DNA from 4 places in the Bradyrhizobium septentrionale genome. Region 3 is predicted to be linked to each of the others. Evidence: predicted binding sites of a transcription regulator. Region 3 holds the regulator's gene; each other region holds the start of a gene.
What was found. The regulator LexA, encoded in region 3, represses DNA repair genes until DNA is damaged. The targets are predictions, from matches to a motif close to TGTTCNNNNTGTGTTCNG.
Positions count from the first base shown of each region.

Region 1: HAP48_RS12765 (DNA recombination protein RmuC) is a predicted target of LexA. The motif match lies at 4,569-4,586, and genes of this name have one in related genera.
Region 2: recA (recombinase RecA) is a predicted target of LexA. The motif match lies at 5,347-5,364, and genes of this name have one in related genera.
Region 4: HAP48_RS31050 (ImuA family protein) is a predicted target of LexA. The motif match lies at 3,861-3,878, and genes of this name have one in related genera.

Region 1 is NZ_CP088285.1:2,293,426-2,301,279, forward strand. It holds gene dapD (2,3,4,5-tetrahydropyridine-2,6-dicarboxylate N-succinyltransferase) at 1-56, shown strand, start outside; gene HAP48_RS12740 (DUF805 domain-containing protein) at 127-744, shown strand; gene dapE (succinyl-diaminopimelate desuccinylase) at 762-1,928, shown strand; gene truA (tRNA pseudouridine(38-40) synthase TruA) at 2,091-2,828, opposite strand; gene fmt (methionyl-tRNA formyltransferase) at 2,828-3,763, opposite strand; gene def (peptide deformylase) at 3,920-4,447, opposite strand; gene HAP48_RS12765 (DNA recombination protein RmuC) at 4,618-5,826, shown strand; gene HAP48_RS12770 (AmpG family muropeptide MFS transporter) at 5,927-7,297, shown strand; gene HAP48_RS12775 (hypothetical protein) at 7,449-7,854, opposite strand, start outside.
Region 2 is NZ_CP088285.1:9,238,660-9,246,513, forward strand. It holds gene gcvT (glycine cleavage system aminomethyltransferase GcvT) at 1-75, shown strand, start outside; gene gcvH (glycine cleavage system protein GcvH) at 92-457, shown strand; gene gcvP (aminomethyl-transferring glycine dehydrogenase) at 481-3,369, shown strand; gene HAP48_RS46455 (acyl-CoA thioesterase) at 3,558-3,995, shown strand; gene recA (recombinase RecA) at 4,156-5,244, opposite strand; gene HAP48_RS46465 (hypothetical protein) at 7,023-7,178, shown strand.
Region 3 is NZ_CP088285.1:8,060,294-8,068,147, forward strand. It holds gene arsC (arsenate reductase (glutaredoxin)) at 1-312, shown strand, start outside; gene HAP48_RS40310 (hypothetical protein) at 341-649, shown strand; gene HAP48_RS50270 (hypothetical protein) at 1,604-1,729, shown strand; gene HAP48_RS40315 (hypothetical protein) at 1,744-2,382, shown strand; gene HAP48_RS40320 (HAD family hydrolase) at 3,387-4,013, shown strand; gene HAP48_RS40325 (molybdopterin molybdotransferase MoeA) at 4,040-5,251, shown strand; gene lexA (transcriptional repressor LexA) at 5,483-6,187, shown strand; gene HAP48_RS40335 (hypothetical protein) at 6,531-6,959, shown strand; gene HAP48_RS40340 (hypothetical protein) at 7,122-7,349, shown strand; partial or broken gene HAP48_RS40345 (ComEC/Rec2 family competence protein) at 7,346-7,854, opposite strand, start outside.
Region 4 is NZ_CP088285.1:6,148,265-6,156,118, reverse strand. It holds gene HAP48_RS31060 (error-prone DNA polymerase) at 1-1,322, opposite strand, end outside; gene HAP48_RS31055 (Y-family DNA polymerase) at 1,319-3,103, opposite strand; gene HAP48_RS31050 (ImuA family protein) at 2,994-3,788, opposite strand; gene HAP48_RS31045 (UdgX family uracil-DNA binding protein) at 4,047-5,510, shown strand; gene HAP48_RS31040 (inorganic phosphate transporter) at 5,963-7,591, shown strand; gene HAP48_RS31035 (LysR family transcriptional regulator) at 7,714-7,854, opposite strand, start outside.

The DNA of each region.
Region 1 (7,854 bases), 4.0 Mb from region 3:
GCGTCGACGAGCGCACCCGCGCCAAGACCAGCATCAACGAGCTGCTGCGGGACTGATCGAACCAATTTCCATCCGACGCCGACAAAACTCCGGGCCGCGAAAATTGCCGCCGCCCGGAGTTTTTTCATGGACTGGGCCAATTACCTGTTCGGCTTCAAGGGCCGCGTCAACCGGGCCAAATTCTGGCTCGCAGGGTTGATCATCGTCTGCTCGATGATGTTCCTCGCCCTGCTGGTGGTCTCGGCCGGCCTTGGCGGCAAGGATGGGTTTGGCTTCAATGTCGACGACATCTTCCGGGCCTTTGACCCGGACAGCTACAAGTCGCTGACCTCTGCCGGATTGCCGGCGCTGCTGGTCAAGGCGAGCGGCACGGCGCTGTTCGTCTGGGTCTATATCGCGGTCTCGATCAAGCGCCTGCACGACCGCGACAAGAGCGGCTGGTGGATGGTCCCGTACTTCGCGATCCCCGGTCTCATGAGCCAGTTCTCAGGCCGGCTTCCCGACGAGTCTTATTTGATGATGGCCGCGGGCCTGATCGTCTTCGTGCTCTATATCTGGGGCTTCATCGAGCTCGCCTTCCTGCGGGGCACGTCATACCCAAATCGATACGGTCCCAATCCGCTGGGAAAAACCCATGACAGGCGAGGAGGCGACCGCGGCAGTGGGTCGCGCTCCGGGCGGGGCTGGGATCAGCAGAGCGAGCTCGAAATGATACCGCACAAAGCTGGTCCACCCGCGGTGTGACGTGTTAAGCGAGGCGCATGAATGATGCCGTCTCGATCACCCGCGATCTCGTTCGCTGCCCCTCCGTCACCCCGGCCGACGCCGGCGCACTCGGCGTTCTCGAAGGCCTGCTGAAGGCGGCGAGCTTCGACGTCCACCGCGTGACGTTCTCCGAGCCCGGCACCGCCGATGTCGACAATCTCTACGCCCGCATCGGCAGCTCCGCGCCGCACATCACCTTCGGCGGCCACACCGACGTGGTGCCGCCCGGCGATGAATCAGCGTGGACGATCGGCGCATTCTCCGGCGAGGTGAAGGACGGCTATCTCTACGGCCGCGGCGCCGTCGACATGAAGGGCGGCATCGCCTGCAGCGTCGCCGCGGTGCTGCAATATCTGCAGGACCATGGCGGCAAGCCACAAGAAGACGGCAACGGCTCGATCTCCTTCCTGATTACCGGCGACGAGGAAGACGTCTCGATCAACGGCACCGTCAAGCTGTTGAAATGGTGTGCCGAGCGCGGCGAGAAATTCGATCATTGCGTGCTCGGCGAGCCCTCCAATGTCGAGGTGCTCGGCGACATGATCAAGATCGGCCGGCGTGGCTCGCAATCCGGCACGCTTGTCGTCGACGGCGTGCAGGGCCATGTGGCCTATCCGCACCGCGCCTCGAATCCGGTGCCTGATATCTCGCGGCTGATCGTGGCGCTGAGCGACGAGCCGCTCGATCACGGCAGCGCGCAATTCCAGGCCAGCAATCTCGAATTCACCACGGTCGATGTCGGCAACACCGCCGGCAACGTGATCCCCGGCCAGGCGCGGGCGAAATTCAACATCCGCTTCAACGACAATCACACCCAGGAGAGCCTGCGGCAGCTGGTCGACGAGCGGCTGGCAAAAGCCTGCGGCAACCGCATCCGCGCCCACATCGACTGGCAACCGTCGAACTCGAACGTGTTCGTCACCAAGCCGGGGCCGTTCACCGACCTCGCCGTCGCTGCGATCGAGGAGATCACCGGCCGCAAGCCGGAGCTCTCGACCTCGGGCGGCACCTCGGACGCGCGCTTCATCTCGAGTTATTGCCCGGTGATCGAATTCGGCCTGGTCGGCCAGACCATGCATCAGATCGACGAGCGCACGCCGGTGGCCGATCTGCAGAAGCTGACGCGGATATATCGCGGCGTGCTGGACAGGTATTTTGCGTAATCCAGACGCTCGGCTAGACAAAAACATCGAAAACAACCCCATGCACAGTAGGGATTGGGGCCACTAGAGCCCCGTTCCGATTCCATCGGAACTGGGCTCTAGATTCTTGTTTTTGACGCGTTTTCTTCACGCGAACCGGTGTCCACTTCGCTCGAAAACGCTCTAGTAATCCACCCGCATCAGATAGAGCCCGTCCGGCGGCGCGACCGGGCCGCAAGCGGCGCGGTTGCGGGCGGCGAGCGCACCAAAGAGATCGTCCGCGCTCCAGCGGCCCTCGCCGACCCAGACCAGCGAGCCCACCATCGAGCGCACCTGGCTGTGCAGGAACGAGCGCGCCGACGTCACGATGTTGACGGCATCGCCGTCGCGGGTGACGTCGAGCTGGTCGAGCGTCTTCTCCGGCGACCTGGCCTGGCACTCGGTGTCGCGGAAGGTGGTGAAATCGTGCTTGCCGAGCAACCGCTGCGCGGCGTTGTGCATCACGTCAGCATCGAGCGCGCGCGGCACGCGCCAGACGCGGCCGATGTCGAGCGCGAGGTTCGCGCGGGTGTTGGTGATGCGATAGAGGTAGTGCCGCTTGATAGCCGAGAACCGTGCCTCGAAATCGTCTGATACGATATCCGCCGCCAGCACGCCGATCGGATTCGGCCGCAGATGCGCGTTCAGCCCGTCGCGAAAGCGGCCGGGCGGGAAATGCTTGGCGATGTCGCAATGCGCGACCTGGCCGCGCGCATGCACCCCGGCGTCGGTACGGCCCGCGCCATGCACGCGCACGTTCTCGCCGCAGATCGCCTTCACCGCCGTCTCCAGCGCGCCCTGCACGGTCGGCGCGGTGTCCTGGATCTGCCAGCCGGAGAACGGCGTGCCGTCATATTCGATGGTGAGCTTGTAGCGCGGCATCAGGCGAGCCGCGCGCCCGGCTTCAGCGGCGTGCCGCGCAGAAAATCCGCCGCTTTCATCGGCGCCTTGCCGGCGCGCTGCAATTCGAGAATCCGGACCGCGCCGTCGCCGCAAGCGACCGCAAATTTGTCGTCGAGCAGATCGCCCGGCTCGCCCGAGCCCTTGGCGAATTCGCAACGCAGGATTTTCAGCCGCACCGGCTCGCCTTCGCCGGCGAGCTCGCACCAGGCGCCGGGGAATGGCGAGAGCCCGTGAATGTGCCGCAGCACCGCATGCGTCGGCTGCTTCCAGTCGATTCGCGCCTCGGCCTTCTCGATCTTGGCGGCGTAGGTGACGCCGTCCTCGCTCTGCTTCGTAAGCTGCAAGCCGCCACGCTGCAGCGCGCCCATCGCGCGCACCATCAAATCGGCACCAAGCGGCGCCAGCGCGTCGTGCAGATCGGATGCCGTCATGCTGTCCGTGATCGGCAACCGCTCGGCCATCGCGACGTCGCCGGTGTCGAGACCGACATCCATCTTCATCACCATCACGCCGCTCTCGGCGTCGCCCGCCATGATGGCGCGGTTGATCGGCGCGGCGCCGCGCCAGCGCGGCAGCAGCGAGGCATGCAGGTTGAAGCAGCCGAGCTTCGGCGCATCGAGGATAGCCTGCGGCAGGATCATGCCATAGGCGACGACGACGGCGGCATCCGCGTCATGGGCGCGAAATTCCTCGAGCGCCTCCGGCGTCTTGAGCGTCTTCGGCGTCAGCACTGGAATGCCGAGGCGGCGCGCCTCCTGCTCGACCGGCGTCGGCTGCAACTGCAGGCCGCGCCGCCCGCCCGGCTTCGGCGCGCGGGTGTAAACGGCTGCGACCTCATGGCCATGGGCCACAAGCTCCAGCAGCGTCGGCACCGCGAAATCGGGCGTGCCCATGAAGATCAGGCGGAGCGGCATCAACAGCACTCGCTGCGTTCCCTCCCCCCTTGTGGGGGAGGGTTAGGGAGGGGGGTAGCCGCAACGGCGGTGCTTGCGGCTACCCCCCTCTCCGGCTCTCCCCCACAAGGGGGGAGAGAGCGCATCGCGCAAGCGGAAACGCTGCTCACGCTATCCTCACTCCGCCGCGCGCTTGGCGGCCTTCTCGAATTTCTTGAAAACACGGTCGCGCTTCAGCTTCGACAGATAGTCCACAAACAGCACGCCGTTGAGGTGGTCGATCTCGTGCTGGATGCAGGTGGCATAAAGCCCTTCGGCATCCTCTTCATGCACCTTGCCGTCGAGGTCGGTGAAGCGCAGGCGCACCCGCGCCGGGCGCTCGACCTCCTCGTAATATTCGGGGATCGACAGGCAGCCCTCTTCGTAGACCGACAGCTCTTCCGAATGCGAAATGATCTCCGGATTGATGAACACCCGCGGCTGCGGCGTGGTCTCGCCGTTCTCGTCGCGCTTGGCGAGATCCATGGTGATCAACCGCAGCGGCTGCGCGACCTGGATCGCCGCAAGCCCGATGCCCGGCGCGTCGTACATGGTCTCGAGCATGTCGTCGGCGAGCTTGCGGATCTCCGGCGTCACCTTCTCGATCGCCTTCGACACCAGCCGCAACTGCTTGTCCGGCAGAATGATGATTTCTCTGATAGCCATGGCCGCGATTTAAGCTGCGGGCATGATGCGGTCAATGCGTTCAGGAACCCCTTAAGGCGGCCTTAACCACGTTTCTTTACACAGCGTTAACCAGGACAATTAAGGGAGCGTTTACCATAAATGTTCCCTTTTCGTTCGGTGGCGACACCGAATCGGCTACAACTGCCGGCATGAACGAGATTCTCCTCACGATTGGCGACCTGCCGGTCCGCGTCTCCGACGCCTTGATCGGCCTTGGCGCGCTGGCGTTGATCCTGCTGCTGGCCATTGCGGTGGTGATCGCGCGCGCCAGCCGGCGCGGCGCGGAACTGGCGATGGCCCAGGCCATTCGGGCCGACGAGCTGGAGGAGCGGCTCGCCGACATGCTGCGGGCCCAGAGCGAGGCCTCAGGACGGGTCGATGCGATGGGGCAGGCGCTGGCCGGCCGCCAGGCCGAGATGGCCCGTGCCGTCAACGAGCGGCTTGACACGGTGACCCACCGGGTCGGCCAGTCGATGGAACAGACCACGCGCAACACGATGGATTCGCTGCGCGTGCTGCATGAGCGGCTCGGCATCATCGATCACGCCCACAAGAACCTCAACGAGCTCACCACCCAGGTCACGACGCTGCGCGACGTGCTCGCCAACAAACAATCCCGCGGCGCCTTCGGCCAGGCACGGATGGAGGCGATCGTCCAGGACGGCATGCCGAAGGGCTCGTTCGAGTTCCAGTACACGCTGACCACGGGCAAGCGGCCGGACTGCGTGGTGTTCCTGCCCGACCAGCGCCCGCTCTGCATCGACGCGAAATTCCCGCTGGAGGCCATGACCGCGCTGCACGATGCGCGCAGCGACGAGGAACGCAAATTCGCTAGCCAGCGGCTGCGCGCCGACGTGCTGAAGCATGTCAGCGACATCGCGGAGAAGTACCTGATCCCCGGCGAAACCCAGGACACCGCGCTGATGTTCGTGCCGTCGGAATCGGTCTATGCCGAAATCCATGACGGCTTCGACGACGTGATCCAGAAGGCCTATCGCGCCCGCGTCGTGCTGGTATCGCCCTCGCTGCTGATGCTGGCGATCCAGGTGATGCAGCAGATCCTGAAGGACGCCCGCATCCGCGACGCCGCCGACCAGATCCGCAACGAGGTGATGCATCTCGGCGATGACCTCGGCCGTCTGCGCGATCGCGTGCTCAAGCTGCAGAACCATTTCGGCCAGGTGAACGAGGACGTCAGGCAGATCCTGATCTCCGCCGACAAGATCGAGAAGCGCGCCGGCCGCATCGAGGAACTCGACTTCAGCAAGTCCGAGACCCCGATCGAGGTCCCCCGCTTCGTCAAGAGTGGCACGCCCGAGCTGTTCCCGGCCCCGCGCAAGCTGCAGGCGGGGGAGTGATTGTTGCTGACCGCAGCTGGCGCAGCATAATCGGTGTCATCGCCCGGCTCGACCGGGCGATGACAGTCTTTTTGGGGCCGAATCTGCTACCAACTGCACTATGACAGCGCCCGAAGTGACTGCGCCCCCGACGGAAAAAGCCACCCCTGCCGCCACCTCCTGGCGCGACGGCTTCGCGGTGTACCTGCAGCCGCGGGTGCTGATCGTGTTGCTGCTGGGCTTCTCCTCAGGCCTGCCGCTGGCGCTGTCGGGCTCGACGCTGCAGGTGTGGATGAAGGAGGCCGGGGTCGATCTCGGCACCATCGGGCTGCTCGCGCTGATCGGCACGCCCTACACGCTGAAATTCCTCTGGGCGCCGCTGGTCGACGCGCTGCATGTGCCGCTGTTCACGCAAATGTTCGGGCGCCGCCGCGGCTGGCTGCTGTTCTCGCAGTTGTTGCTGATCGCGGCGATCCTGGTGCTGGCGATGGCCGATCCGGCGCGATCGCCATGGTTCGCGGCCTTTGCCGCGCTGCTGGTCGCAGCCGCCTCGTCGACGCAGGACATCGTGGTCGATGCCTTCCGTGTCGAAAGCCTGCCTGAAAGCGAGCAGGCCGCCGGCATGGCATCCTATGTCGCAGCCTATCGCATCGGCATGCTGGTCTCGACCGCAGGCGCGCTGTTCATCGTCAGCGGGTTCGAGTCCGCCGGAGTGGCACGCCCGTCGGCCTGGATGTGGGGCTATGTGGCGATGGCCGCGCTGGTCGTGATCGGCATCGTCACGGCGCTGGCTGCGACCGAGCCGGCCCAATCGAAAGGCGCGGAGGCGGCGACGCATGCGCAGACCGCAGCCGAACGCGTATGGCACGCGGCGCTCGGCGCGTTCTCCGAGTTCCTCAGCCGCAAGGATGCATTCGCGGCGCTCGCCTTCGTGGTGCTGTTCAAGTTCACCGACGCGTTCTCGGGCACCATGACCGCGCCGTTCGTGATCGACATCGGCTTTTCCAAGGTCGATTACGCGGCGATCGTGAAGGGCGTCGGGCTTGCCGCAACCCTGATCGGCGGATTTGCCGGCGGCTTCGTGGCGCGACGCTATTCGCTCGCCACCAGCCTGTGGATCGGCGGCGTGCTGCAGGCGATCGCCAACCTCTCGTTCTCCTGGCTCGCGCATGTCGGCGTCGATCAATGGGCGCTTGCGCTGGCGATTACGGCGGAGAACTTCACCAGCGCGATCGGCACCGTGATCTTCGTCGCCTATCTCTCGGCGCTGTGTCGCAATCCGCTGCACACCGCGACCCAGTATGCGCTGCTCACGGCGCTGGCAGCGGTCGGCCGCACCTATTTGTCATCGGGCGCGGGCTATGTGGCGAAAGCCGTCGGCTGGCCGGTGTTCTTCGTGATCTGCGTGCTGGTCGCGATCCCGAGCCTGATCCTGCTCGCCTGGCTGCAGCGCCGCGGGCATTTTGACGAGCTGGGGCCGGTGCGGGTTTAGCGCTCAGCCGTCATCACCCGCGAAGGCGGGTGATCCAGTGTTCCAGAGACGTCCGTTGTTCGATGGAGAAGCCGCGGCGTACTGGATCGCCCGGTCAAGCCGGGCGATGACACCGCATTCCGGGCGATGACACCGCAATCGAGGCACGCACCTACTTCGCCACCACGCTCCACTTGGTGACGATGGCTTCGCTCATCTGGCCGGCGTCCTGAGCGCAGGCGACCTCGTCGACCTTCACCGAGATTTCCTTGCCGGTGAGACTCTTTAGCTGGGCAGCCTGGGCATCATTGGTCGGGATGAGCTGGAAGGTTTCGGGCCCGGTCTCGAGATTGCAGAGACCGTTGGGCGGCGGCAGGCGGCGCGGCTCGCTGGTGATCTGGTAGGTCGCGACGCGCTTGCCACGGTTCTTGGCATCGCGCACTTTCAGGGCGCTCAGTTCCCCCGACAGCACGTCGCCGGAGCGGATCATCTTGCCGGGCTTCTGCGGCGCGTCACCCTGCTGCGCGATCGCGCACGGCGCGGCGAAAGTGGCCGCCAGAAACGCAAAGCCCAAGCGT
Region 2 (7,854 bases), 1.2 Mb from region 3:
GCCGAAGTGCGCGGCCAGCGGCTGCCGCTGAAAGTCGCCGCCACGCCCTTCGTTCCCAATACCTACAAACGCTAAACGCCAGAGGATCTCCATGACGACGCTGTACACGTCCGACCACGAATGGCTCCGCATCGAGGGCGACGTCGCCACGATCGGGATCACCGACTACGCGCAATCGCAGCTCGGCGACGTCGTGTTCGTCGAACTGCCCAAGGTCGGCCGCAGCCTGAAGAAGGCTGAGGCCGCCGCCGTCGTCGAATCCGTCAAGGCCGCCTCCGACGTCTACGCGCCGATCACCGGCGAGGTAATCGAGGTCAACGAAGAGCTCGCTGCCGAGCCCGCGCTGGTCAATTCGGACGCCGGCGGCAAGGCCTGGTTCTTCAAGCTGAAGATTGCAGACAACAGCGAACTCGGCGGCCTGATGGATGAGGCCGCCTACGCCGCCCACACCGCCTAAAGGATCAGCCCAAGGATCAAGCCATGAACGCGCCCTTCAAGCCGATCAACGAAGCCGCCACCGATTTCGTCCGCCGCCACATCGGACCGTCGCCGCGCGACATCAACGCGATGCTGGAGACGGTAGGCGCCGCGAGCCTGCAGGCGCTGATGAACGAGACGCTGCCGGCGTCGATCCGCCAGAAGGCGCCGCTCGACCTCGGCCGCGCGCTGAGCGAGACCGAGGCGCTTTCGCATATGAGCGAGCTCGCCGCGCAGAATCAGGTGTTCACCTCGCTGATCGGCCAGGGCTATTCCGGCACCATCCTGCCGGCGGTGATCCAGCGCAACATCCTGGAAAACCCGGCCTGGTATACCGCCTATACGCCGTACCAGCCCGAGATCAGCCAGGGCCGGCTCGAAGCCCTGTTCAACTTCCAGACCATGGTCTGCGACCTCACCGGCCTCGACGTCGCCAACGCCTCGCTGCTCGACGAGGCGACCGCGGCGGCGGAAGCGATGGCGCTCGCCGAGCGCCACTCGCAGGTCAAGGCCAAGGTGTTCTTCGTCGACAAGGAGGTCCATCCGCAGACGCTTGCGGTGATGCGCACGCGCGCAGCGCCCTTGGGCTGGGCGCTGGTCGTTGGCGATCCCCTGACCGAACTCGACAAGGCCGACGTACTTGGCGCGCTGCTGCAATATCCGGGCACATCGGGCGCGGTGCGCGACCTCAAGCCCGCGATCGCATCGTTGCGCGCCAAGGGCGCGCTTGCGATCGTGGCGGCCGACCTGCTGTCGCTCACGCTGCTCACCTCGCCCGGCGAGCTCGGCGCCGACATCGCAATCGGCTCGGCGCAGCGGTTCGGCGTGCCGATGGGTTATGGCGGGCCGCACGCCGCCTACATGGCGGTGCGCGACACGCTGAAGCGCTCGCTGCCCGGCCGCATCGTCGGCCTCTCGGTGGATTCGCGCGGCGCGCCCGCCTATCGGCTGGCGCTGCAAACCCGCGAGCAGCATATCCGCCGCGAGAAGGCGACCTCGAACATCTGCACTGCGCAGGTGCTGCTCGCCGTGATCGCCTCGATGTATGCGGTGTATCACGGCCCCGAGGGCCTGACCCACATCGCACGCAGCGTGCATCGCCGCGCCACCGTGCTTGCCGCAGGCCTGCGCAAGCTCGGCTTTGCACCTGTGAGCGAAGCGTTCGTCGACACCGTGACCGTCGAGGCTGGCGCAAAGCAGATCGAGATTGTCTCCCGCGCGCTGGCGGAGCGGATCAATCTGCGAATCGGCGCGACCACGCTCGGCATCGCGCTTGACGAGACCACGACGCCGGAGACCGTCGAGGCGGTATGGCGCGTGTTCGGCGGCAAGCTCAGCTATGCCGAGATCGAGGCGGCCGCGCGCGAGGCGCTGCCGAAGGAGCTGCGGCGCACCAGCGCCTTCCTCACCAACCCGGTGTTCAACACGCACCGCTCGGAGACCGAACTGCTGCGCTACATGCGCAAGCTCAGTGATCGCGACCTGGCGCTCGACCGCGCCATGATCCCGCTCGGCTCCTGCACCATGAAGCTCAACGCCACCACCGAGATGATCCCGCTGACCTGGCCGGCGTTCGGCAATCTGCATCCGTTCGCGCCTGCCGATCAGGCCGAGGGCTATCACGCGCTGTTCCAGCGGCTGGAGGCGTGGCTCTGCGACATCACCGGCTATGACGCGGTCTCGCTGCAGCCGAACTCCGGCGCGCAGGGCGAATATGCCGGGCTTCTCGCCATCCGCGGCTATCATCTCGCGCGCGGCGAGCCGCACCGCAAGGTGTGCCTGATCCCCTCCTCCGCCCACGGCACCAATCCGGCCTCGGCCGCGATGGTCGGCATGGACGTCGTGGTGGTGGCCTGCGATGCGCGCGGCGACGTCGATGTCGAGGACCTTCGCGCCAAGGCGCAGAAGCATTCGGCCAATCTCGCTGCCGTCATGATCACCTATCCGTCGACCCACGGCGTGTTCGAGGAGCACATCAGCGAGATCTGCGACATCGTGCATGCGCATGGCGGACAGGTCTATCTCGACGGCGCCAACATGAACGCGCAGGTCGGGCTCTCCCGGCCCGGCGATTACGGCGCCGATGTCAGCCATCTCAATCTGCACAAGACCTTCTGCATCCCGCATGGCGGCGGCGGCCCCGGCATGGGCCCGATCGGCGTCAAGGCGCATCTTGCGCCCTATCTGCCAAGTCATCCTGAGAATCGCCATCCCGCAACTGACGGCACGGTTGCGCACGCCATCGGCCCGGTGTCGGCTGCGCCGTTCGGCTCGGCGTCGATCCTGACCATCTCCTACATCTACATCCTGATGATGGGCGGCGAAGGGCTGACGCGCGCCACGGAGATTGCGATCCTCAACGCGAACTACATCGCCGCGCGGCTGCAGCCCCACTTCCCGGTGCTGTATCGCAACGCCCGTGACCGCGTCGCGCATGAATGCATCGTCGACCCGCGGGCGCTGAAGACGACCAGCGGCGTCACCGTCGACGACATCGCCAAGCGGTTGATCGACTACGGCTTCCATGCGCCGACCATGAGCTTCCCGGTGGCGGGCACGCTGATGATCGAGCCGACGGAATCGGAATCGAAGTTCGAGATCGACCGCTTCTGCGACGCCATGATCGCGATCCGCAATGAAATCGCGGAGATCGAGAAGGGCCGCTGGAAGGTCGAGGCGTCGCCGCTGCGCCACGCGCCGCACACCGTCCATGACATCGCCGACGATGCCTGGAACCGGGCCTACACCCGCACCGAGGGCTGCTTCCCCGCGGGCGTGTCACGTTCCGACAAATACTGGAGCCCGGTCGGCCGCGTCGACAACGTCTATGGCGATCGCAATCTGGTGTGCTCGTGTCCGCCGGTGGAAGATTACGCGCAGGCGGCGGAGTAGCGCTATTGTAGCAACCATTAAACATTCCAATGGGCGCAATTGGGTCGTCCGATCGCGGTTGATGCTGACGCCGTGCTCGCGGCCATCAAGGCATGGCCTGTTGAGGATGAGGATATGGTGACATTTGAGCGAGCCCGGCGAGACTGCGGGGCGAGTGACGGCCCCGCAATGCCGCGGCAGGAGGATTCATGCGCGAGGAATTCTGGTTTCATTTCCCGTTTCGCGTCCGCTATTCCGAGGTCGACGCGCAGGCCGTGGTGTTCAACGCCCACTATCTGACCTATTTCGACACGGCGATCACCGAATATTTTCGCGCGATGGGCTACGATTATCTCGGCGAGGTGGCGCGGACCGGCGTCGACTTTCACACCGTGAAATCGGTCGTCGAATACAAGGCGCCGATCCGGTTCGACGAGGACATCGAGGTCTGCGTGCGGGTCGCACGGATCGGCCGCTCCTCGATCGTGCTTGCGCTCGCGATCTTCGCCAAGGGCTCCGACGACCTTCGCGCCACCGGCGAGATCATCTGGGTTGCCACCGATCAGAAGACGCACCAATCGGTCGCGGTGACCGAGGACTTGCGCGCGCTGATCGCAAGCCGGGAAAAGGCACTGGCGCAGGGGTAAGCGCGGCAGACATGGATCAAACGATCGGACAAGCCGATCAGGTTCCAGCGCCCGCCCGCAGGCTCGTTCAACGCCACGACCAAACGAAACGGGCGCCGAAGACGTCGGCAACTCAACGTCCTCAGCGCCCGCTTGCAGCGAAGTCTTGCAGCCTTACGGCTTACTCCTCAGTCGGCTCTTCGCCCTCGGCGTCGCGCTCGGGCGTGCCGGCGAGGATCTGCTCGGAGATCAGGCCGGAGTTCTGCCGGATCGCGGCTTCGATCTTGGCGGTGATGTCGGGGTTCGCCTTCAGGAAGGCCTTGGAATTCTCGCGTCCCTGGCCGAGCCGCTGGCTGTCATAGGAGAACCAGGCGCCGGACTTCTCGACGATGCCGGCCTTGACGCCGAGGTCGAGGATCTCGCCCATCTTGGAGACGCCCTCGCCATACATGATGTCGAACTCGACCTGCTTGAAGGGTGGCGCCAGCTTGTTCTTCACCACCTTGACGCGGGTGGTGTTGCCGACCACTTCGTCGCGCTCCTTTATCGCGCCGATGCGGCGGATGTCGAGGCGGACCGAGGCATAAAACTTCAGCGCGTTGCCGCCGGTGGTGGTCTCCGGCGAGCCGTACATCACGCCGATCTTCATGCGGATCTGGTTGATGAAGATCACCATGGTGTGGGACTTGTTGATCGAGGCGGTGAGCTTGCGCAGCGCCTGGCTCATCAGGCGCGCCTGCAGGCCCGGCAGCGCATCGCCCATCTCGCCCTCGAGCTCGGCCTTCGGCACCAGCGCCGCGACCGAATCGACCACCAGCACGTCGACCGCACCGGAGCGCACCAGCGTGTCGCAGATTTCCAGCGCCTGCTCGCCGGTGTCCGGCTGCGAAATCAGCAGCTCGTCGATGTTGACGCCGAGCTTGCGCGCATAGACCGGGTCGAGCGCGTGTTCGGCGTCGATGAAAGCGCAGATGCCGCCCTTCTTCTGGCCTTCCGCCACCGTGTGCAGCGCCAGCGTGGTCTTGCCCGAGGACTCCGGCCCGTAGATCTCGACGACGCGGCCCTTCGGCAGCCCGCCGACGCCGAGCGCAATGTCGAGCCCGAGCGATCCCGAAGATATCGTCTCGACATCCATCGAGCGGTCGTTCTTGCCGAGCTTCATCACCGAGCCCTTGCCGAACTGGCGCTCGATCTGGGAGAGCGCGGCTGAGAGGGCCTTGGACTTGTCCATGGAGGATCCTTCGACGATACGCAGGGCAGTAGCAGACATTGGGATGTGCTCCTTATGGCGGGGATTCGCTAGCGGGACAAACGGGTGATGAGATCGGGCGGAATGCGTTTTTGATTGGAACCTCGTACCACGTTTGTTCTATGTTCGCAATATGTTCTTTCTGGCGAATTGGTGCTGGCCTGTTTTATCCCCTGGTGGCCTAATTTGATTTTCGGAGTGGCCTGTTTTGAATTAACCGAGCGGCAACCAATGCTTAGCCGTTGTTCTCGGTAGGACTACTGAGTCGCACATCGGATGTTCTGGCTTTAGCAATTGTTATGGTCCGACAACTGTTCTTCTCCACAGAGGAGAAGTGTTACCGGGGTTCTCCGTGGGTGAACGGAGTTCCTGGCGCCCAAAAGAAAAGGCGAGATACATGCATCACGCTGCCTCGCCTTTTCCCTCGCCCTCCACCTGATCTAACCCGGTCGAGAGACCGCCAAGATAGATCAGTTCGTTTGGACGCATCGCGTATATCTTGGCGAAGGATGCCAGTTTCCGCTTGATCGTGAGCGGCAACATTCAAAGAAGCGGCCCCAGCGAAGGGGCACAAGCCGGGGCCAAGTTGCACTTTGGTCGTCCCAGCGCCCGTCAAGCGCCGGACATGCAATAAGTGCTGCTGAGCGCGCTTCGTTCCTGTCGGGAATTTATGGCCCCGCAAACGTCCCTGATATCTGCAGAATGTGCCAGCGCCTGGCTCAGCCGATCAGAAACCAGCCCACGCCGACGATGAGCGCGACGACCGCGAGACTCGCAAGGCTGTACTCGACACCATTCACGCCAAGCTTCCCGAGCTTCAAGGGAACGGCCCCGGCACTTATCCCGGGGCTAACAGGGCCAACGCGCCGGAGCCGTTCTCCACGCCCATCCAAAGAGCGCTGTGCACGGTACCGGGAAAAAGTGGCAATGCCGAGGGCGCGCTCGGATTACTCCCCAGCCTTTCCTCAAATGGCCCACCCATCGATAAGGGCGGCGCCAAATGAAAAGGGGCCGGTCACGCGGACGGCCCCTCTACCGGAAATCTGAAAATTGCTTCGGGATGAAATCTAGCCCCGGCAGCGAGACAATTAGCGCCGAACGGCGCAAAGGTGGACTCCGTAGAATCCCGGTGATGGCGAGACCAAGAAAAAGGCCCCGGAGCCGTGAAAGCGCCGAGGCCAAGTTTTCCTATGCATCAACGAAAATCGGGGCGTGACACCCGAGATCTCAAATCTAAACATAGCCGTCAGGAATTGCCACTTTTTCCCGGTCGTTCAGAAGTGTCCTAGCCTGCCGTACTGGGTGTCCTAATTGGGACAGCACCGGCAAATCGGTGCTGGCCGGCTTTATCCCCTGGCGGTCCGGTTTGAATCTTGGCGTGGTCCGTTTTGGATTAAGCGAACAGAAACCAAGGCTTGGCCGATGTTCTCAGTAGAACTAATGAGCGGCCATATTCACGGTTCTGGGCATATAAATCTTGATGATGCTCAATCCGTTCTTACGAGAACAAAAGATAGGGCCGTCCGTGACCGGGATGGACCGAACGGCCCCAGCCAGCCCGTAGTACCAAAATGGAAGAATGGGCCGACACTCCCAGTTACGGGACATCAGGCAACTGGTTGCGCGAGAGGCGTTGCTGAGCCCTTTGACCGAGTGGCTGAGTCTCCAGGATTAAGATCGCCCAGCGAGAAACTAACCCACGATAACTTGGTTATAGCGCATCACCGGCACGATTTTGGGCGTCGGTGGCTGAGAGACCTACCGGGCTCCCGCCTTTCATTGGAATGGGAGCGCACGCCATGTGTGCGAAGTGTGTCGAGTTGGACGAAAGAAGCGTCCATTACGCAGCGCTCGCCCGGACGATCACGGATCGGCAGACCGTCGACGGCATGGCGCAGTTAATTGCAGAGCACGAAGCCCAGAAGCGCAAGCTGCATCCGGAGCCGAAAGAGTAAGACCGCCCTCGGCTGGCGGACGCGCTTCGTTCCTGTTTTCAATTGATAGCCCCGCAAACGTCTCTGATATCCGCAGATTGTGCCAACGAGAGAAGCGGCGCTCTTTTTGGCGACCGGCCTGTGAACCTTTCGTTGCTCCGGCAAGACCGACCATCACCGGGATTTTGTTCGTACCCTCTCGGGGCTAGAGCCCAGCGCCGTCTGCAAGATTTTCAAGCGGGCGGCGTTGTGCTGTCCGGTGTCCTTCGATCACTCGAAACGGCCCCGGCGCGCGGGCTAGCGGGATACGCGCCGGGGCCGCCCCCTTGGGCGCTCCGTCCGGAGAGCGCAATTCACTGTATCGGGAAAAAGTGGCAACGGAGCCCGCCCTCGTGGATTACCTCATTTTGACAAGTGTCCTAATTTCCCGCTGCGCGGAACATCCCGTCTTTCTATCCGTTGATTATTCATCACCGCACCGCCCGTGGGCATCGACCGGTGATGAGATCGCCCGGTTAGCGCTCCCGCCCAACGCCAGCAGGGTGCAGCGCCATGCAGAAGCGGCGTCGTTCCAGGCACGCGCAATCACTGCAAGAACGTCTTGCCGACGAGGCCATGCGCCAGCAGCCGGCACGCTTCCCCCGATCCACCAAAGAGATCCTGCTGAGGAAGGCGCGGCATGACGAGACCACCGCTC
Region 3 (7,854 bases):
ATTGAATATCTCAAGACGCCGCCGTCGCGCGAAAAGCTCAAGGAGCTGATTGCCGCGATGAGAATCCCCGTGCACGCCCTGCTGCGCGAAAAAGGGACGCCCTACAAGGAGCTCGGTCTGGACGATCCGAAATGGACAGACGAGGAACTGCTCGATGTCATGCTGGCGCATCCCGTTCTCATCAACCGGCCGATCGTGGTGACGCCAAAAGGTGTGCGATTGTGCAGGCCATCGGAGGCGGTCGTCGATCTTCTGGACTCACCGGTTGGACGGTTCGTGAAGGAAGACGGCGAAGTGGTTGAGGCGCGATGAAGTGCTGATGCGGCCAATGGAGCGACCGATGCTTTGGACCGCAACCAACCTCTACATCCAAATCGTTGCCGGATTCATTGGTGCTCATCTCGTCGCCGCGGTGGTGCGCGACCACGCATTCGGGTTCTGGGGCCACAGCGCGGCGGGCCTGATCGCTAGTGCGCTGGGAGGTTACTTTCTGCAAAGCTATGCAGCGACCGTGGTGATGGGCAATGGCGCTCTCAACGAGTTGCGACCTGCCGACAACTTCTTCCTCCAGGCCGCTACGGGCGCCACGCTGGGCGGCATGGGTATGCTGGCCATCGGGATGCTGATGCACCGGCCCAAGAGCGATTGATCGGCTCTGGTTCGACGAGCAGCCTCACGTGTGGAACAGTGCGACGTTATCGCTAGCCGGCGCTTGGGAGGCTACTGCCCATGCATGGCCGGTTCCCCGGACAAGGCGCAAGTTCCTCGGAAGGAGCCGGGAACGGACACGGACCCACGTTAGTTGAACAGAATGATTTTCGAAGATGGAGCGCCATCACCGTGACCCGGAAGACCTTGCAGGCACGCTCTGAGCAAGCGCTCGTCGTCATCATTCTCAGCACCGGCGCGCTCATCGCCTATTTCGGCCTGGCGCTTTCGAGGATGTGAGAGGCTGCGCGGCAGCATTCAGGTCGCATTGGTGAGCCAAGCATCTTCCGCAAGCGGTTCGCCGGCCCCAAAGTCAAAGTCCTCGCAGGCTTCGCGGCGCCAGCGGGTTTGGCCCTTGCTGTTGAAATCCGCCTTGCACTACTTCTGGAGCTTCTGGAAAGTCTGGTCGGCATCGGACGGCGCCTCGCGCTCGCCCTCATCGCCCGTACCGTAGCCGCCCGCGTCGTTAAGCATCGAAATTCATCCGCTCGGATTGAATTTCGGTCCTAGCATTGGGGTGGAAATGATTTTCCCGGCCGCTCGACCACCCTCCCGCGCTCAGCGAAAAGAGCGCGGATAGGGAGCTATCGAATTGACCGAGCTATCAATTTTTTCAGTCGGGTCTCTACCGACGCAACCGGGCGTCGGCCTGACTTGTGAATCGCGCAGGATTTCCCTCGTCTGCTCAGACGCTTACCGATATGCCTCTGCGTCGCGCTGGGCATCAGCGCTCTTTTCTCATGAGCGCTGATGGGCCGCCTCCTTTGACATCTTATTGACTTTACGTCGGTTCTCACTTTTTTCGTTAAGCCTGATTGCTTGAGGCGCGGATCGAATGTCACCCATTAGGCAGCGCCCGCTTGGGCCGCCACATTCTTGCAGAGGGAGACAGATCGTGAGCGAAACACCGCGCATCGAATTCAAGTTTGTAGGAGCATACATTCATGCCGAAGGCATTGCAGGCATCATCGGAGCAGTTACGATTGCCGCCACTGTGTTGGCTTTTTACTTCGGAAGTTGAAGCCGGAGACGCGAATGAAGCTCGGAAAGCTGATTGAGGAATACCGCACGGATCCAGACTCCGACTTTCGCAAGCTTAAATACGAAGTTCGAGTCAAACATGAGCGATTGTTATCGCGGATTGCTCGCGAACATGGGAGCAGTTCGCTCGAGCGTATTCGAACGCGCAACTTGATCTCCTGGTACAACGAATGGCTTGGCGACGACGACAAGGTAGCAATGGCGCATTCGCTCGTGGGGCGGCTTCGCGTCCTGTTTCGATTTGGCGCAACCATACTTGAAGACAAAGAGTGCGCCCGGCTGTTCGATGCATTATCGGGCGCGCGCTTTGAAATGATCGGTCCTCGCTATCAAACCATGACCTTAGATCAGGCCAACGCAATCCGCTTGGCGGCACACGATTATGGTTGGCCATCGATAGCACTCGCACAGGCACTGCAGTTTGAGCTTCTGCTTAATCAAAGAGACGTGATCGGAGAATGGGTGCCCCTCACCGAAGAAGGTGTATCCGATGTTATATGGCGAGAGCAAAAGTGGCTACGGGGCCTGCGCTGGTCGAACATCGATTCAAACAATGTGTTGCGGCACTCCGTTGGCAAACAACAGCGGCAGATCCCAAGTCGATCTCCAGACGGCCCCTATGGTCATGGATGAACTGCAGCACGTGATCCACCGGACAACCAGCGGACCTCTCGTGATCAACGAGATCACCGCCATGCCGTGGAGCGCAGCGGAGTTTAGACGCAAGTGGCGCATTGCCGCTAAGGAGGCTGGCGTACCTGACGATATCACCAATAGAGATAGTCGACCTGCGGGTATGATTAGTGGAGATGGTGAGCGAGCGCGCGTAGTTCAGGGGGTAACGCTACGAATGCTCCGAGAAAGCATCCGTGCATCGCGCCACAGAAATGAGCTTTTATCGGACTAGGGCTGCCGCCCTGCCACTGAGTTGCCCGACGGCGCAAGCCCCCGCAGCAAAAATATTTCTGTTTATCGGCACACCCAACTCGGTGTATGAATCTCCCGTCTCACCCGATCGAGGGGCGCTGCGCATCGTCACGGGTGTTGCGGTGAGATGCGGTGGACGCCGAGCACGCAGTCGACGAATGCGCGTGAAGCGGACGGTGAAGTCGTGTGGTCCTGACGCCCTAGCGGCAGGTGTCTCGTCGCAACACGCGAAAGCGGTGTTGCGAAGGCGGTGACAAACAAGCCCAGTCTCGCCGGGGAGAGCACGAAGTAAGCCGTAAAACCATCGCGCAGGGAAAGCCGGATTGCTCCGGTTACACCTGTGGTCCTACCCCCGAGCTTTCTACCCTTTGCTCGGGGCCCATGGGTGCGATCGGCACCCGGCTTTCCCTGCGCCCTCTGTTCAAGGAGAGGGCGGAACGAGAAGCAAAGCTCGGACAAATCATGTCGCGAGAATGCGAGCGTATGACCCACAGACCGCGCCACACACTCCTTGTCGTCCCGGCGAAGGCCGGGACCCATAACCACAAAAGAATACTGTTGAGCGTCGCTGGAACGACGAGTCCCGTTCACTACAATTGCTGCGGCGTATGGGTCCCGGCCTTCGCCGGGACGACAGGGAAGTCGCATGCCTGCCGCACAAATCGGGGAGATTGCCGCCTGCCCGCAATTTTCGTACATGGTTTCACGCAATGACCTCGCAACTCTCCCCCGACTCAGCCGACGTGCTGCTGTTCGATATCGGCCGCGTCGTGCTCGATATCAGCCTGGACAAGGCGATGACGCACTGGGCACAGCATGCCGGTTGCGCGCCGGCCGACCTCGCCGGCCGTTTCGTCGTCGACGACAGTTACAGGCATCACGAGATCGGCCGGATCGACGACGCGGCGTTCTTTGCCAGCCTGCGCCGGTCACTCGGCGTCGAGCTCACCGACGCGCAATTCCTCGAGGGCTGGAATTCGATCTTCACCGGCGAGATGCCGGGCATCGCACCCCTGCTCGCGGCCGCCGCAGGGCGAATGCCGCTCTACGCCTTCTCCAACACCAATCCGGCACATGTCGCGCACTTCTCGGTCGCCTATGCCGAGCTGCTCAGCCACTTCCGGACCGTGTTCCTGTCCTCGAGCATCGGCCTTCGGAAACCCGACGCCGCGGCCTACGATCATGTGGTAGAAGCGATCGGCGTGCCGGCGTCGCGGATCCTGTTCTTCGACGATCTGGCTGCCAATATCGAAGGTGCGCGGGCGCGCGGCCTTCAAGCCATCCACGTGACATCGACGGATGACGTGGCAAGGGCGCTGACCGCACTTGGTATTTGACCATTTGCACCTAAGGAGTTTTGCGCGTGGCTTTGATGCCGGTTGCCGATGCCCTGTCCGCCATTCTTGCCGGCGCCGAACCGCTGCCGGAGGAGATAGTCGCGCTCGATGCGGCCTACCACCGCACGCTGGCGCACGACCTCGCGGCGCGCCGCACCCAGCCGCCGGAGCCGATGTCCGCAATGGATGGCTACGCCGTGCGCGCCGCCGATGCGGCTGACCTCAAGGCCCGGCTCAGGGTGATCGGCGAAGTCGCCGCCGGCCGGCCGTTCGAGCGGACGCTCAGTGCCGGCGAGGCGGTGCGGATCTTCACCGGCGGCGTCATCCCCCATGGCGCCGACGCCGTCATCATCCAGGAAGACACCCGGGTCGACGGCGACCATATCTCGATCACCGAGGCCGCGAGCCCAGGACGGCACATCCGCCCGGCCGGCGTCGACTTCCGTGAGGGTGACCTGCTGCTGAAGGGCGGCAGCCGCCTCTCCGACCGCGCGCTTTCGCTGGCGGCCGCCATGAACTATCCGGAACTCGCGGTGCGCCGCCGTCCCAAGGTCGCGGTGCTCGCCACCGGCGACGAGCTGGTGATGCCGGGCTCAAGGCCCGGCCCCGGCCAGATCGTCTATTCCAACGGCTATGCGCTGCGTGCGCTGGCGCGCGCCGAAGGCGCCGAGACCGTCGATCTCGGGGTTGCCGCCGACACGGTGGCCGCGACCACCGCCGGCATCCGCCGGGCGCGGGAGACCGGCGCCGACATCCTGATCACCACCGGCGGGGCCTCGGTCGGCGACCACGATCTGGTCAAGCAGTCGCTGGAGGCCGAGGGCGTCGCGATGGCGTTCTGGCGGATCGCGATGCGGCCCGGCAAGCCGATGATGCATGGCCGGCTCGGCGCGATGCGGGTGATCGGCCTGCCCGGCAATCCGGTGTCGTCCTATGTCTGCGCCTTCCTGTTTCTGGTGCCGTTGATTCGGGCTTTGAGCGGCCGGAACACCATCCATCATGTCCGCACGACCGCCCTGCTCGGCCGCGACCTCGCCGCCAACGACCGGCGCGAGGACTACCTGCGCGCGCGTCTCGAAGAGCGCCAGGACGGCGCGCCGATCGCCACGCCGGTGATGCAGCAGGATAGTTCGCTGCTCGGGAATCTCGCTGCGGCGCGGGCACTTCTGGTGCGTCCGCCGTTCGCGCCCGCCGCCGCCAAGGGCAGCGAATGCGAGATCCTCACACTGCCCGAGTGAGGTTTTCGCGGGCTGCCGATTGCGCGCCGCCTGATGCGTTCACCGGAAATTAAGTGGTTGCGGAACACATATCGAACATATAGTGTCCGTTCATGATTTGTTTCGAGTACTGGTGTCTACAATCGGGAAGCCGCCAGGGAGCATCGCGCTCCCGAGATCAGGCCCCGTCTGAAGGCCCCACCTGAAGAGTCTCGGAATCGAACGACGCTATCAACCGGGGGAATACTCGAGATGCTCACGCGCAAACAGTACGAACTTCTGCGTTTCATCAATGAACGTCTGAAAGAGGCCGGCGTGCCGCCCTCCTTCGACGAGATGAAGGATGCGCTCGACCTGCGCTCGAAGTCCGGTATCCACCGCCTGATCACTGCGCTGGAGGAGCGCGGCTTCATCCGCCGCCTGCCCAACCGCGCCCGCGCCATCGAGGTCATCAAGCTGCCCGAACTGGCCGCCGGCGGCGGCAACGGTCGCCGCGGCTTCACGCCCAGCGTCATCGAGGGCACCCTCGGCAAGCGCAGCAGCACGCCGCCGATCGCCGAGGACGACGGCAACCGTCCGGTCGCCGTCCCCGTGATGGGCCGGATCGCGGCCGGGACGCCGATCGAGGCGCTGCAGACCCGCAGCCACACCATCAGCGTGCCGCCCGACATGCTCGGCTCCGGCGAGCATTATGCGCTGGAGGTGCGCGGCGACTCCATGGTCGACGCCGGCATCCTCGACGGCGACATGGCGCTGATCCAGCGCAACGACGTCGCCAACACCGGCGACATCGTGGTGGCGCTGATCGACGAGGAGGAAGCCACCCTGAAGCGCTTCCGCCGCCGCGGTGCATCGATCGCGCTCGAGCCGGCCAACACTGCCTATGAAGTGCGCATCCTGCCGCCGAACCGGGTCCGCATCCAGGGCAAGCTGATCGGCCTTTATCGCAAATACTGACGACCGCGGAGCATGATCCGGAAAAGTGCGAAGCGGTTTTCCGAAAAGATCATGCTCGAACAGACATATGGAGCGGGATGACGATTCGAAGAAAAAGTCGTCCCGATCCAGGAACGAGCAACAGATCGGATCGTTCCTTGGAAGATAGCGCAGCGTGCGGACCAGCTTGGATGCGCCCCGATACCTCTCGCGCAGTGTAGCGTGTTTGTGATTGAGGCGTTCGACGGCCAGTCGTACAATCGCCCAGAAACGAGCAGACACTCGTTTGCTATCGTCCACTCTGGTAGAGGCCTGCGCCTCAAGGAGAGGCACGGGTCGCTACCTCGAAAAGAGGAGCCATCCGATGTGTGACTATAGTCTGCACGCCGTGGCAGCGCGCCCCGCCATTGTCGGAGAGACGCTGATCACCACGACCTTCCGCGGCACGTCGACCCGCGGCTTTGCTTCGGAGAACGATCCCACGGTCGCGGTCTGCATGCTGCCGGGCACCGAGCTCGCTTTCGCCGAGAACGTTCGCTACGACAGCCGCTGGATCTGGACCAAGACGATGAATTTCCGCGTCGGCGTGTTCAACGAAGTTGAGCCCGACGTGCCCGATCGCCATCACGACGCGGTCGAATTCCCCGACGGCAGCCATGTTCTGGTGACCCAGCTGGTCGAGGGACAGCGCGTCAGCGTGCTGCAATTGCCGGCATTGCATCCGCAGGTCGAGCACAAGCCGAAGGCTGTGGAGCGGCGCCCCTCCGCATTCGCGTCGCTGTTTTTGGGTTGAGCGCACCGTCGCCGCGGAATGAGCCATTCGGCGGCGGATGACCTTAAGCGATTTCGAGCGACCCCGGATTTCCGCTTCCGGGGCGCATGAGGAGATTTGCGTCGGCGAGCGCCTTGGCGCATCATCGCGTACGGAGGACGTGCACTCACGGAAACCTGCGCAGTGGTCGACAAGGTCACATGGCAAAAGGCTGGACGCGTCACCGAGCCGGGCCGCTACATGTTCCGGTTCGGCTGGCTGACGGTGACGGCCGATGATCTCAAGGTCTGGGAGCAGTTTCCCGAGGCCGTCTTCACCCTCGTCAGGAAGCCCGACGCCGGCCCCGATTCCGACGAGTACCATCTCGGCCTGTTCGAGCTGCCGACTACCCCCTCGCCCAACAACGGCTAGTCATCCCCCTGCAGGTCGGTCTCGGCCGGGGTCGCATCGACGGCAGGCCGCGGCGCGGCGGCGGGTGTGCGGAGGATCGTCTCGCTCTCACCGTCACCGGGAACCGCCGGCGACCACGGCCGGTCGATGCCGCCGGGCTTCACCGCATCGACGGCGTAGCCGGCGCTGTTCCGTCGCAGCACCAGCGCACCGTGGCGCCGCAGCCGCTCGGCATCGATCACCGAGGCCGCGCAGCCCTGCGGCGCCACCCGCGCGGTGACGATCAGCGCCGCCCGCTCGCAATCGTCGGCCAGCGCCTCCGGCCGCGTCGCCAGCGCGACGAAGGCGCCGCCCGGCCCCCTGGGTCACGCAGCCGCTCGGATCGCAGGAGACGCCCTCGCCGAGCGACGCATCGGCGGCGGTCCGTGCATCGGCATCCGCCGCCAGCCACTCCTTGACCAGGAATGCATCCTTCGCGCTATGCATCAGATGCAGCCGCCCGTCGCCGCCGCGCACCGCGACGTTG
Region 4 (7,854 bases), 1.9 Mb from region 3:
TCGGTCAGCCCGAGCGCCTTGCCGACGTCGCGGATCGCGCTGCGCGGACGATAATGGATGATGGTGGCGATGATCGCCGCGCGATGCCGTCCGTAGCGGCGGTAGACATATTGCATCACCTCCTCGCGCCGCGAATGCTCGAAATCGACGTCGATGTCGGGCGGCTCCAGCCGCTCCTTGGAGATGAAGCGCTCGAACAGCAGATCGACCTTGGTCGGATCGACCGAGGTGACGCCGAGCACATAACAGACCGCCGAATTCGCCGCCGACCCCCGCCCCTGGCACAGGATGTTCTGGCTGCGCGCATAGTGCACGATGTCATGCACGGTGAGGAAGTAATGCGCGTATTTCAGCTCGGCGATCAGCGCGAGCTCCTTGTTCAGGGTGGTGCGAAGTTTTTCGTCGATCTCGCCGCCGAAATATTTGTCGACGCCGGCCCAGGTGAGGTCCTCCAGATGCTGCTGCGCGGTCTTGCCCGGCGGCACCGGCTCGTCGGGATATTGATATTTGAGCTGGTCGAGCGCGAAGGAGATGCGTGCAGCGAAGCGCATGGTTTCCGCGATCGCATCAGGGAGATCGCGGAACAGCCTGATCATCTCATGCGCCGGCTTGAGATGCCGCTCGGCATTGGCCTCGAGCCTGCGGCCAACAGCCTCGATCGTGGTCTTTTCGCGGATGCAGGTCAGCACGTCCTGCAACGGACGGCGCGCGGGATGATGATAGAGCACCTCGTTGGTGGCGAGCAGCGACACACCGGCATCAGTGGCGAGACCATGCAGCCGCGCCAGGCGGCGCCTGTCGTCACCGCGATAGAGCAGGCTTGCGGCGAGCCAGACGCCATCGGCGGCGCTTGCCTTGAGTTGCGCGAGCAGATCGAGCGCGTCAGCCGCGTCGAAACGATGCGGCAGCGCCAGCACCAGAAGCTGGCCCTCTGCAAAGTCGAGCAGATCGGACAGAGCGAGCCGGCAATCCCCCTTCTCGATGCGCTCGATGCCGCCGCCGCGCTTGCCGCGGGTCAGCAACTGGCACAGCCGGCCGTAGGCGGCGCGGTCGCGCGGATAGACCAGGATGTCGGGCGTGCCGTCGATGAAGACGATGCGGGCGCCGATCAAAAGTTTTGGCGGATGGGCGACCTTCTCGCTGTTGAGCTCCTTCCAGGCGCGCACCACGCCGGCCAGCGTGTTGTGATCGGCAAGCCCGATCACGGGAATCCCGAGTTCACTCGCCTGATGCACATAGGCGCGCGGATCGGAGCCGCCGCGCAGGAAGGAGAAATTGCTGGTGATGCCGATCTCGGCATAATCAGGCGTTGGCGTATTCATGCGAACAGCCCGTGCACATACCAGGTGGCGGGCAGCGGCTTGCCCTTGTCGTCCCGCAGCTCACTCTCGTAGAGACCGTCGCGGAAGATCCAGAAGCGCTGGCCTTCGGCGTCCTCGACGCGGAAGTAATCGCGCGTCAGCGACATGCCGTCCTGCTTCCACCATTCCATCGCGATGCGCTCGGGGCCTTCGACCCGCACCACGTCGTGCTGCGCGCGCCGCCAAGTGAATTGATGCGGCGGACCGTCGGGCACACTCGCGAACGGCACCTTGATGGGTTCGGGCCGCTCGAATAGTCTTAAGGGCCGCAGCGGCGGCTCGCCGACGGCGCGTTCCGGCCAGGCGGCGGCGCTGGCCGCGGCCAAATGATGCTGCGCCGGCAGCGCGAGCGCGGATCGTTCGGGGATGTGGCTCTCCAGCGGCAGATGCACGACGACGCGTTTTCCGCCGATGCGGGCGGCGATGCGGTCGATCAGCGCCGAGACCTCGTCATTGTCGTGCACGGTGGTATCGAGATCGCGCTGCTGCTGCACCACGATCTCGGTACGCCCTGCGGCAAGGCGGATGAGATCGAAGCCGAAGCCGGGATCGAGGGGATCATTGAGCGCATCGAGCCGCTCGCAGAACAGGCGGTCGATCATCTCGGGCCGCGTCACCGGCCGCCCGGTCTCGACCATGATCGCACGCACCGCGCCGTCGGTGCGGAAGAAGCTCGCCTCCAGCTGCCGGGCGCCCTTGCCCTGCTTGTCCATCGCCGTCACCAGCATCTTGGCGAGGCTTTGTAACGTCAGCGCGATCACGGTGTCGGTCACGACCGGCTCGGGGAAACGCTTCTCGACGATGTAATCGGGCAGCGGCTTGCGCGGGCTGATCGGGGCATCGCCCTGCCCGAGCGCGTGACCGAGCAAGGTCGTGAAGGCTGCGCCGAACCGCGCAGAAATCTCGTGCGGCGCGCGCGAGGCGACATCGCCGATGGTCTTCAAGCCGGCGCGGCGCAGGCCGGTGGTCACAGCACCATCGGCGCCGAGCGCCGACACCGGCAGCGGGCCGACCGCCTCTGCTTCCGCGCCGCTGGCGACGATCTGCCCGGAAGTATAACGCGTCAGCGTGCGCGCCGCGATCGAGGTGCCGGCAATGGCGGCGCTGACAGCAAAGCCGCGCCGGCTCAGCGCATTGGTCACGATCTGCAGCAGCGTGCGCTCGCCGCCGAACAGATGCGCGCAGCCGGTGATGTCGAGGAACAGCCCGTAAGGCGGATCGAGCGCGACCAGCGGCGTGAAGCGGTCGCACCAGTCGGCGATGTCGTTCAGCGTCTTCAGATCGGCGGCGGGATCGGCGTCGTAGACCGTGAGCTCCGGACAGATCGCCCGCGCATTGGCGAGCGGCAGCCCGATCGACAGCCCAGCCCGCACCGCCGCGTCGTCGATCGCTTGCAGCAGGATCGCGTTGTGGTCTTTTGCGACGACGACGCTGGGCGCGTTGCTGCCTAACCCATTCGTGAGGGACGCATCAGCGGATCGGTTCCCTCCCCCCTTGCGGGGGAGGGCTAGGGAGGGGGGTGAGCCCCACGGGCGGTGCTCGTGGCTACCCCCCTCTCCAACTCTCCCCCACAAGGGGGGAGAGAGCCCTACCACCGCCCGTGTGTCGTTCTGCGAGACGTGGTCCCGAGCATCAGCTTGCGAGGCGATGTCCTGCGCGAGCTTGCGCTTGATGCGGTCGATGGGCAGGCGTGGCAGCCACAGGCTGAGGATACGCCGACGGTTCACTGAATTGGCACTCATCACACTTCCATTCCATGATCCATCGCCCGACCGGGCCATGACGATTGCGCACGAGTTCGGCGTCGAAGCGCGGCGCGCCCCAGGCGCTTGCGGCATTGCCGGGCGGCGAATGCGCCGCGCGCACGATCCAGCGCGTCTCCGCGGTCGAGGGGATCGCCGTCGCCGCGATCCGCAGCACCAGCGCGGTAACGCCGGAGGCTTGCGCGGCCAGGGTCAATTTGCGGCTGGCGACGAGATCGAGCTGGCGCGCATGGCCCCAGACCTCGAGCACGACGGCGCCGAGCGCATCGCAAGCGAGCGCGTCGGCCGCGGTGCGCAGAGCGCTGTCGACATCGGCGGCGCGCACCGTGACCAGCAGGCGCGGATCGAGGCCGAGCTCGGCGAGCCCGCGCATCGACAGCGCGCCGTTTTCGCGATCGGAAAAATCCTGCCGCACCCAGACCAGCGGCTTGCGCGCTGAGAGCCGTCCGGCAAGCCCCGCGATGAAACCGGTCGCCGCTCCGCTTTGATGGCCGGCCGCGAACACCTCGTGCAGCGCGGCCGCCGCAAGCCCGCCGCGCAGCATCGCGTCCGCGCTGGTGTGACCGAGCGCAATGCAGTTCGGCATCGCCGCCTCCGATGGCGCCTCGATGCGCGCGATGCTGCCGCGCAGAGACGCAAGCGTACCCGTGCGTGCGCCGTTCATATGCGCCGCTCCTTCCCGTCCAAAATTTGAGGCCGTCACTGATCCGAACAGAGAACCAGGGACAGGCTCAGTTGTTCATGATATGTTCTAATATAAAGCTAACAGGGCCGGCAGAGTCAATCGGATTGGTGAGCTCCGTGATTCATGAGCGGAATCAATGGGATTCAGGAGCGGCCGAACTGGACGCCGCCGGTTCGCCCGCGGCGTCAGGCGCGACAGCCCGGAAACTGGCGGCGTGACGGGAAACGGAGCAATCGCATGCGTATCATCGTGCTCGACAACGACACCGATTTCGAAGGCTGGCGCAAGGCCGCGCGGCGATTGGCGCTGAATGATGTGAAGCCGTCGGATGTCACCTGGACGGTACGTAGCGACGACGAACTGTTGTCGGCATCCTGCGTGAATGAATTGCCTGATACGCCGCAGGCGCAGTTCAACGTCACAGCCAAATTCATCGAGCTGGCAAGGACCGCGATCCTGCATCGCAATGACGAGCGCTTCGCCCTGCTCTATCGCCTGCTGTGGCGACTGCGCAGCCATCACGATCTGCTCAGCGCGACCGATGATCCTGACGTCGCCGAGGCCCACGCGATGGCGCGCGCGGTCTATCGCGATATCGACAGGATGCACGCGCATCTGCGCTTCCGCGAGATCGGCCGCGAGCAGAAGGCACATTACGTCGCCTGGTTCGAGCCGGAGCATCGCATCGTCGAGCATGCCGCGCCGTTCTTCGCCGGCCGCTTCGCCGACATGCCGTGGTCGATCCTGACCCCCGACGCCTGCGCACATTGGGACGGGCACGCGATCTCGATCACGCCGGGCGTTGCCAAATCCGAGGTGCCGAGCGAGGACCGGCTCGAGGAGGCCTGGCGGCGTCATGACAACGGCCGCTTCAATCCGGCGCGGCTGAAAGTGATGGAGATGCCGCAAGCCTATTGGAGGAACCTGCCCGAGGACTCGATCATTAAACCTCTGATCGAAGACGCCATGCGCATGACCAGCGGCCCCTTCATCGCACGCAAGGCCGCCGAGCCGCAGCAGCGGCAGGATACGCCGATGCCCCGCAAGCAAGCTCGCGACATGCATACCCAGGACAAGCAAACTCACGACAAGCACACTCGTGACGCGATCGCGGCCTTGCGCGACGAGGCCGCCGCTTGCCGCGCCTGCCCGCTGTGGAAGGACGCGACGCAAACCGTGTTCGGCGAAGGGCCGCAAGGCGCGACGCTGATGCTGGTGGGCGAACAGCCCGGCGACAAGGAAGATCTCGCCGGCCATCCCTTCGTCGGTCCCGCCGGGCAGATGCTCGATCGCGCGCTCGAGGAAGCCGGCATCGCGCGCGCCAAGGTCTACATCACCAATGCGGTGAAACACTTCAAGTTCGTGCCGCGCGGCAAGATCCGCCTGCACCAGAAGCCGGGCACGCCGGAGATCCGCGCCTGCCGGCAGTGGTATGAGCGCGAGCTCGCCGCCATCAAGCCGGAGCTCGTGGTGGTGCTCGGCGCCACGGCCGCGCAGAGCGTGCTCGGCAAGATCACGCCGATCAACAGGAACCGCGGCCGTCTGATCGACCATGACGGAACCAGGGTGCTGGTCACCGTGCACCCGTCCTATCTGTTGCGGCTGCCCGACGAGAAAGCCAAGGCGCTGGAATATCAGCGCTTTATCGACGATCTGAAAATCGCGGCAGGTCAGCTGCGCAATTCAGCCCACGCGGCTTGAGTTCCGGGGGAACTGCAGGATCACACTTCAACGTGAAATTGTTCAAAACGCTGATAAATCCCTACAACCTTGAATTGATCCGTGATAGCCTCACGTGTCTACGGGCATCGGGCGTCATGTTCACGCCATGACGTACCCTGAGGCGGGCGCGCTGCGCGATTTGCTAGCCCCGATCGTGCGGCGCGCCACCTCATCCTCACTCCCGAAACAGCCGTCCTGGACCGACGATGCGCACGAATGATCGTGCGATATCCACCACCCGCGCCAGTCCCGTCGTGTCCGTATTCGCGGGACTGTTCGAACGATTTCAAGGAGAAGCACGAAGATTCTGCGCATGAAGCATGGCGCGGATTCAAGCACCTGCTTGCGCTGCGCAAAACAACGTTGAGCTTGTCATCTAACCTTCAACTCCATCAGTCAAAAATGGGCCTCAAACTACGAGGGGCGTCAGAATGACCGATATTACACTCAATTCATCGCTGGCCGATGGAGCGCCGATACAGCCGGCGTCGCGGCCCAATCTCGACAAGGGCTTTAACCCGCTCACGATGATCATCTTCTTCGGCATCCTTGCCGCGGGACTTTTGTACGTTGCCTACAGCATCTATTCGGACGTTGACGCCACCGGCACCAAGGTCACCTCCTACCTGCCCTACATGCTGCTGCTGGTCGCGCTGTTGATCGCGCTCGGCTTCGAGTTCGTGAACGGCTTCCACGACACCGCCAACGCGGTGGCCACCGTGATCTACACCCACTCGCTGCCGGCGGAAGCTGCGGTGATGTGGTCCGGCCTGTTCAACTTCCTCGGCGTCTTGACCTCGACGGGCGCGGTGGCGTTCGGCATCGTCTCGCTGCTGCCGGTGGAATTGATCCTGCAGGTTGGCTCCAGCGCCGGCTTTGCCATGGTGTTCGCGCTGTTGATCGCCGCGATCCTGTGGAATCTCGGCACCTGGTATTTCGGCCTGCCCGCCTCCTCCTCGCACACGCTGATCGGCTCAATCATCGGCGTCGGCGTCGCCAACGCGCTGTTGCGCGGCCGTGACGGCACCTCGGGCGTGGACTGGGGCAAGGCCACCGAGATCGGCTACGCGCTTCTGCTGTCGCCGCTGGTCGGCTTTATCTGCGCCGCCGGGCTGCTGCTGCTGCTGAAGGTGATCGTCAGGAACCCGGCGCTCTACGCCGCGCCGGAAGGCAACAAGGCGCCGCCGCTCTGGATCCGCGGCCTGCTGATCCTGACCTGCACCGGCGTCAGCTTCGCCCACGGCTCGAACGACGGCCAGAAGGGCATGGGCCTGATCATGCTGATCCTGATCGGCACCGTGCCGACCGCCTACGCGCTGAACCGCGCGCTGCCGGAGAGCCAGGTGGCCCAGTTCCAGAAGACCTCGGAGGCAGCCTCCAAGGTGGTCGCGGCCAAGGGCGCCGGCCACAGCATCATCGGCGATCCCCGCCCGGCGGTGACCCAATACGTCTCGTCGCACCACATCAGCGAAGGCACCTATCCCTCGCTGTCGGTGCTGGTGAAGGACGTCGGCGACCAGGTGCAGAAGTACGGTTCGCTGAACAAGGTGCCGGCGGAAGTCGTCGGCAACACCCGTAACGACATGTACCTGACCTCGGAGGCGATCCGCTTCCTGATGAAGGACAAGGAAAACGACCTCAGCAAGGAAGAGGTCGCGACCCTGAACGCCTACAAGGCCTCGCTCGACAGCGCCACCAAATTCATCCCAACCTGGGTGAAGGTTGCGGTCGCGATCGCGCTCGGCCTCGGCACCATGATCGGCTGGAAGCGCATCGTCGTCACGGTCGGCGAGAAGATCGGCAAGACCCATCTCACCTACGCACAGGGTGCATCGGCCGAACTCGTTGCCGCCGCCACCATCGGCGCCGCCGACATGTTCGGCCTGCCGGTCTCGACCACACACGTGCTGTCGTCAGGCGTCGCCGGCGCGATGGCGGCCAACGGCTCCGGCCTCCAGGTCGCCACCATCAGAAACATGGTGATGGCCTGGGTGCTGACGCTCCCCGCCGCGATCCTGCTGTCGGGCTGCCTCTACGTGATCTTCTCGCGGGTGTTCTGACCCGCGAGAGCCGCGGCGGCTCTCGCAAGACACGCAAGAAATACGCAAGGCCCGCGCCGCCAGCGCGGGCCTTGCTGCGTGATGGAGGACGTTTCGCGACGGCCGTCTTCAAAGTCTGCGGCTCAGGCGGCGTATGCCCTGGCCTCCTCGGCGAGCAGGCCGCGCGCCCATTTGTGCAGGCCGGATTTGGCCGTCCTGGCGCTCCAGTACATGTCGATCGAGATCGGCACGCGGAACGGCAGCGCAGCGACATGCAGGCCGCC